DNA from 3 places in the Dankookia sp. GCM10030260 genome. Region 3 is predicted to be linked to each of the others. Evidence: predicted binding sites of a transcription regulator. Region 3 holds the regulator's gene; each other region holds the start of a gene.
What was found. The regulator LexA, encoded in region 3, represses DNA repair genes until DNA is damaged. The targets are predictions, from matches to a motif close to TGTTCTANNTANGTTC.
Positions count from the first base shown of each region.

Region 1 (2,264 bases), on a different contig from region 3:
TCAATTGCTCGGCGCGGCCGTGCGGCTGGACCTGGCACTGGAGACCCCGGCTCGCTGGGTGCGGGCCGACCCGACGCAGCTCGACCAGGTGATCCTGAACCTGGCGGTGAATGCGCGCGACGCCATGCCGCGGGGCGGCACTCTGCGGATCGCCACCGGCCACCGGGTTGTGCTGCGGCCGGAGGGGGAGGGCGCCCTGCCACCCGGTCGCTGGGTGGTGCTGGAGGTCAGCGATACCGGGGCCGGCATCGCGCCCGAGGTGGTGCCGCGGCTGTTCGAGCCCTTCTTCACCACCCGGCTGGACAAGGGCGGGACCGGGCTCGGGCTTGCCACGGTGCAGGGAATCGTCGCCCAGTCCGGGGGGCATGTCGCGGTCGAGAGCCGGCTGGGGGAGGGCACCACCTTCCGCATCCATCTGCCGCGCCAGGCGCCCATCGCCGTCCCGCCGCCGGACCCGATCGTGCCGTCGGTGACGCCGTCGGAGCCGGCCGCCTTGGTGCTGCTGGTGGAGGACGAGGCGCCACTCCGCCGGCTCGGCACCCTGCTGTTGGAACGTGGCGGCCATCACGTGCTGGCGGCAGACAGCGCCGAAGCCGCCCTCGCCTTAGTCGAGGCCGGGGCGGCACCGGCCTTGCTGGTCAGCGACGTCGCCATGCCCGGGGCCGATGGGGTGGAACTGGCGCGGCGGCTGCGCCGGCGTTGGCAGTCGCTGCCGGTGCTGCTGCTCTCGGGCTATGCCGAAGCCATGCTGGGCCGCGACCTGGCGGCGGAGGGGTTCCGCTATCTGGGCAAGCCCTTCGACCTGGCGGATCTGCTGCGGGAAGTGGCGGCGGCGCTGGACGGACGGGCGGCGCTGCCGGGATGACCGCCCCCGCCGATCTCATCGGTGTTTACCAAATGTTCTTGTTTTTCGGGGTCCGCATGGCCATAGTCTCTGCCACAGTCACCCCGACGAACAGGGCGATTCGAATCGATCCGTTTCCATCTGCCGGTTGAAATATGGTAGGTTGCAGCCCTCATACCCGCATGCAATCCCTGCCGCGGGCATGATGGCGACGGATCCAGGACGCGATCAAGGACAAGGGCAGCCAGGATGGATAAGGGAAAGGCGCTTGACGCCGCGCTCAGCCAGATCGAGCGGTCGTTCGGCAAGGGCTCGATCATGCGCATGGGCGCACGCCAGGCGCTCGACGGCGAGATCGAGGTGATCTCCTCGGGTTCGCTCGGGCTCGACATCGCGCTTGGCATCGGCGGCGTGCCGAAGGGCCGCATCATCGAGATCTACGGTCCGGAAAGCTCGGGCAAGACGACGCTCGCGCTGCATATCATTGCCGAGGCCCAGAAGAAGGGCGGCACCTGCGCCTTCATCGATGCCGAGCATGCGCTCGACCCCGGCTATGCCAAGAAGCTCGGCGTCGACATCGACAACATGCTGATCAGCCAGCCGGATGCCGGTGAGCAGGCGCTGGAGATCTGCGACACGCTGGTCCGATCCGGTGCGATCGACGTACTGGTGGTGGACAGCGTCGCCGCCCTGGTGCCGCGCGCCGAACTGGAAGGCGAGATGGGCGACAGCCATGTCGGGTTGCATGCCCGGCTGATGTCGCAGGCACTGCGCAAGCTGACCGGCACGGTTTCCCGTTCCAACACGCTGCTGATCTTCCTGAACCAGATTCGTCTGAAGATCGGCGTCATGTTCGGCAACCCGGAGACGACGACGGGCGGCAACGCCTTGAAGTTCTACGCCTCCGTCCGGCTCGAGATCCGCCGCATCGGCGCGATCAAGGACCGCGACAGCGTGGTCGGCAACCAGACCCGCGTGAAGGTGGTGAAGAACAAGATGGCGCCGCCGTTCCGGGTCGTGGACTTCGACATCATGTATGGCGAGGGCATCTCCAAGCTCGGCGAGCTCATCGACCTCGGCGTCAAGGCCACGGTCGTCGAGAAGTCGGGCGCCTGGTTCAGCGCCGAAGGCCAACGGATCGGCCAGGGGCGGGAGAACGCCAAGCAGTTCCTCAAGGACAACCCGCAGCTCGCGGCAACCATCGAGCAGAAGGTGCGGGCCCAGTCGGGCATCGTCGCCAATGCCATGCTGGTCGCGGGTGAAAACGAGGAAGCCGAGGAAACCCCCGCGGCGGCCGAATAGGCGGATGTCAGTACGGGGGGGAGGCATCCCCCCGTACTGACTTCTATGTCCGTGGGCTAGGCGGCGCCGCGGCCGCTGCGCCTTGACTGGTCGTTGGCAGCTTGGGGGCTGATAGCGG
Region 1 covers NZ_JBHTDE010000002.1:80,494-82,757, forward strand. Annotated here, with positions in the region: gene ACFQS7_RS06755 (ATP-binding protein) at 1-865, shown strand, start outside; gene recA (recombinase RecA) at 1,094-2,146, shown strand.
Region 1: the regulator LexA is predicted to act here: its motif matches at 888-903, upstream of recA (recombinase RecA).

Region 2 (2,264 bases), on a different contig from region 3:
GCCGCGCGGCTGGTGGTCGGCGGTGACCAGAAAGGGCAGCAGTTTCGCCAGCGGCAGCCGCAGCCGGGCCAGGTCGTCGCTGCGGATGCCGCGGTGCCGCCGGGCCGAGAGCAGCCGGTCCACCGTCTTGGCGCCGAGACCGGGGACACGCAACAGCATCTCCCGCGGCGCGCGGTTGACGTCGACCGGGAAACGTTCGCGGTGCTTCAGCGCCCAGGCCAGCTTGGGGTCGATGCCGAGGTCGAGGTTGCCGTCCTCGCCGCCCGCCATGATCTCGTCCAACTCGAAGCCATAGAAGCGCAGCAGCCAGTCGGCCTGGTAGAGCCGGTGTTCCCGCACCAGGGGCGGCGCCGCCGGCGGCAGCAGCGCGGAGGCATCCGGGATCGGCGAATAGGCCGAGTAGTAGACCCGCCTGAGGCCATAGCTGGCATAGAGGTTGGCCGTGGTGCCGAGCACCGCGCGGTCGTCCGCCGCATCGGCGCCGATGATCATCTGCGTGCTCTGCCCGGCCGGGGCGAAGCGCGGGGCGGCGGTGCGGCGCTCGGTGCGCCTGGCCTCCTTCGCCTCGTCGATCCGCAGCCGCATGCGGGCCATGGCGCGGCGGATGCCGGGGGCGTCTTTCTCCGGCGCCAGGGTCTTCAGGCTTTCGGCCATCGGCAGCTCGATGTTGATCGACAGCCGGTCGGCGTAGCGGCCGGCCGCGGCCAGCAGATCCGGCGCCGCATCGGGGATGGTCTTTAGGTGGATATAGCCGCGGAAGCCATGCACCTCCCGCAGCTGGCGGGCGACCTCGGTGATCTGCTCCATGGTGTAGTCCGGCGAGCGGATGATGCCGGAGGAGAGGAACAGCCCCTCGATGTAATTGCGCCTGTAGAAATGCAGCGTGAGGTCCACCAGCTCCCGCACCGTGAAGCGGGCGCGCTGCACGTTGGACCCGGCGCGGTTGATGCAGTAGGCGCAGTCGAAGACGCAGGCATTGGTCAGCAGCACCTTCAGCAGCGAGACGCAGCGGCCGTCCGGCGTATAGGCGTGGCAGATGCCCATGCCCTCGGTACTGCCGATGCCGCCCTTCCTGCTGTCCCGCTTGTCGGTGCCGGACGACGCGCAGGAGGCATCGTATTTCGCGGCATCCGCCAGGATCTCGAGCTTGCGGCGCAATTCCATGGTCGGCCTTTCCGTAGGTTCACTATATGTTCTGTAACGATCGCGGCGCAAGCCCCCTTGCCATCGTCGCGCCCCGGTTCAGACTGCCGGCAACGCAATTCGGGGGGAATTCCATGGCCAATCGCATCGCCATCATCGGCGCGGGGGCGGTCGGCGGTTATGCCGGCGCGCATATGGTCCGGGCGGGGGAGGACGTGACCTTCGTCGACATGTGGCCCGAGCATGTCGAGGCGATGCGAGCCAAGGGCCTCCGCATCTCCCACATCAAGGACGTGCCGGAATTCACCGTGCCGGTGAAGGCGATCCACCTGACGGAACTGCAGCAGGTCTCGAAGGAGAAGCCGTTCGACATCGCCTTCATCTGCACCAAGTCCTATGACACCGCCTGGGCCACGATGATGGTGCGGCAGTACCTGGCGCCGGGCGGCTATTGCGTCTCCCTGCAGAACTGCATGAACGAGGAGACGATCGCCGAAGTGGTCGGCTGGGGCCGCACGCTGGGCGCCATCGCGTCGTCGATCACCGTGGAGCTCTGCGAACCCGGCCATGTCCGCCGCGCTTCCGGCAAGGGCGGCGCCGCGCATACCGTCTTCCGGGTCGGCGAGGTGCATGGCCGCATCACCGACCGCGCGAACGAGGTCGGGCGGCTCTGCGCGTTGTCCGACAGCTGCACCGTTACCTCCAACCTCTGGGGCGAGCGCTGGTCGAAGCTCGTGACCAACGTGATGGGGAACGGCATGTCCGCCTCCACCGGATTGATCAGCCGCGACATCCTGCTGGACGACACGCTGCGCGCCTTCACCGCGCGCCTCGGCAGCGAAGCCATCCGCGTCGGCCAGGCGCTGGGCTACACGCTGGAGGAGATCCACCACATTGACCCGGAGGTGATCGCCCGCGCCGGCGAGGGCGACGCCGCTGCCCGGCACGAATATGACGAGCACCGCCTGGCCGAGGCCCGCAAGCCCGGCGGCGGCGCGCACCGGCCGTCCATGGGCCAGGACATGGTCAAGGGTCGGCGGACCGAGATCGAATTCCTCAATGGCTTCGTCTGCGACAAGGCCAAGGATGTCGGCATCGCCACGCCGGCGAACGCGGCGCTG
Region 2 covers NZ_JBHTDE010000003.1:536,412-538,675, forward strand. Annotated here, with positions in the region: gene ACFQS7_RS14070 (putative DNA modification/repair radical SAM protein) at 1-1,164, opposite strand, end outside; gene ACFQS7_RS14075 (ketopantoate reductase family protein) at 1,278-2,264, shown strand, end outside.
Region 2: the regulator LexA is predicted to act here: its motif matches at 1,181-1,196, upstream of ACFQS7_RS14070 (putative DNA modification/repair radical SAM protein).

Region 3 (2,264 bases):
TGGGGCCGGCTCGGCGCCACGCCGGTGCTGGGGCTGCCCGGCAACCCGGTCTCCGCCATGGTCTGCGCCGTGCTGTTCCTGATCCCGGCGATCGCGCGGCTTTCCGGCCTGCCGGGCGAGCCGCCTCGCACCATCCGCGCCCTGGCCGGGGCGCCCCTGGCGGCGAACGACCGCCGCTTCGACCATCTGCGCGCCACCCTCGCCACTGGCGCCGATGGGCAGCCTGTTGCCACGCCCTTCCCCCAGCAGGACAGTTCGATGCTGAAGGTCCTGTCGCGGGCGGAGGGGCTGATCCTGCGCGCGCCGCTCGCCCCGGCGTTGCCCGCCGGCGCGGCGGTGGAGGTCATCCCCTTGGGCGATCTCGGAATTTGAATGCGTATCCTATGGAAAACCGTTTGACCCGACGCGGAGAACCTACGTAGAACACTCCGACTCGGTTGCCCCTTTGTTCCCGCGTCGCGGGAGGGGCGCGGCCGCGGACGGAGGCGATACGGTGCTCACGCGCAAGCAGCACGAGCTGCTGATCTTCATCGACAAGCATCTGCGCCAGACCGGCTTCTCCCCCTCCTTCGAGGAAATGAAGGAGGCGCTGAAGCTGAAGTCGAAATCGGGCATTCACCGCCTGATCACGGCGCTGGAGGAACGCGGCTTCCTGCGCCGCCGCGCCCATCGCGCCCGGGCGCTCGAGGTCATCCGCCTGCCGGAGAACATGGCGCCGCGCCGGACGGCGGAGACGACGCAGCCGGCCGCGCCGCGCGACCCGGCCCTCGCGCCGAACGTCATCCGCGGCAATTTCGCCGCCAACCCGTCCGGCGTGCCGAAATCGACCGAGGCCGCGGCGGTGCATCTGCCGCTCTATGGCCGCATCGCCGCCGGCCTGCCGATCGAGGCGTTGCGGGATTCCGGCAACAGCGTCGAGGTCCCGGCCACCCTGCTCGGCGGCGGGGAGCACTATGCGCTGGAGGTCGCCGGCGATTCGATGGTCGAGGCCGGCATCCTGGACGGCGACACGGTGATCATCCGCCGCGGCGACACCGCGGAGAACGGCTCGATCGTCGTCGCGCTGGTCGACGAGAACGAGGTGACGCTGAAGCGGCTGCGCCGCCGCGGCAATTCCATCGCGCTGGAAGCCGCCAACCCGCGCTACGAGACGCGGATCTTCGGGCCGGACCGCGTGCGGGTGCAGGGCCGGCTGATCGGGCTGCTGCGGAAGTACTGACCGGCGGCGGCGCCGGGTCAGGCGCCATCCGCCAACAGCCCGGCCGCCCGCAGGAACAGGGGCGCGGCCGGGACCATCCGGCCGGCTGCGGCGGCGATGAAGCCGGCCAGCGCCGCCTCCGGCACCGCCCGCAGTTCGGTGTACTCGCCGCAGCCGGTGGCGGCGTGGCGGGCGGCGACCTCGGCGAAGCCGGCCGGCGTGTCGAGCAGGAAGGCCAGGTCGTGCACCCCGGTCGCCGCATGCTCGACAAGCGTGACGGCGCGGCACCCGGTGATGCGCCCCCAATCGAGGCCGACTTCCTCGGCCAGCTCGGCCCGCAGCTGCCCGACCACATCCACCCGGTTGCCGACCACGGCCCCTGCATCGACGCTGCCGGCAGGCGGGGTCTGCCAGAGCCCGGCCTCATAGGTCGCGCCGCGCTGGCGGCGGCCGAACAGGATGCCGTCCGGCATCCGCAGCACGCCGCAGACCGACAGCGGCCGCAGCCGCAGCGCGGCCGCCAGGCCAGGGTCGGCATAGGCCGCCACCACCAGCCGGTAGGCCACCAGCTGCCCGGCGATGCGGTCCGGCGCGAGTTCGCTGACGGAGAACACGCGGCCGTCGAACAGCCGGCCGCCGGCGCGGCCCTGCGCGGCCGCCCAGGCGGCGGCGATCGCCGGCTCCAGCCCGGCCGGCACCGCGACGCTGCCGGGGAGCAGATCCACCCTGATGTCCGGACCGACCGGCATCGCGCGATAGTCCGGCTGCATCCGCCTTGCCCCTATTCGACCGGTGCCGGCGGATCCTGCGAGGGCGTGCCGCGCGGCACCGGCACCGGCGGCACCCAGGGGCGGGTGCCCCGCGCGGCGCGGTCGCTCAGCACCCGCGCCCCGCCCGGCTCCAACCATATGGCGTGGGCGCCGTTCCGCCACACCGCGAAGCGGTCCACCACCTGGGCGGCGCAGCGCCCGCGCACCGGTTCGGCCGAGACCACCAGGGCGGCGCCGGCGCAGGCCTCGGCCGGCGGCGCGCCGCGCAGCAGCACGGCCACGGGTGCCGCCGGCCC
Region 3 covers NZ_JBHTDE010000008.1:145,254-147,517, reverse strand. Annotated here, with positions in the region: gene glp (gephyrin-like molybdotransferase Glp) at 1-372, shown strand, start outside; gene lexA (transcriptional repressor LexA) at 494-1,219, shown strand; gene ACFQS7_RS22150 (NUDIX hydrolase) at 1,237-1,923, opposite strand; gene ACFQS7_RS22145 (ComEC/Rec2 family competence protein) at 1,980-2,264, opposite strand, start outside.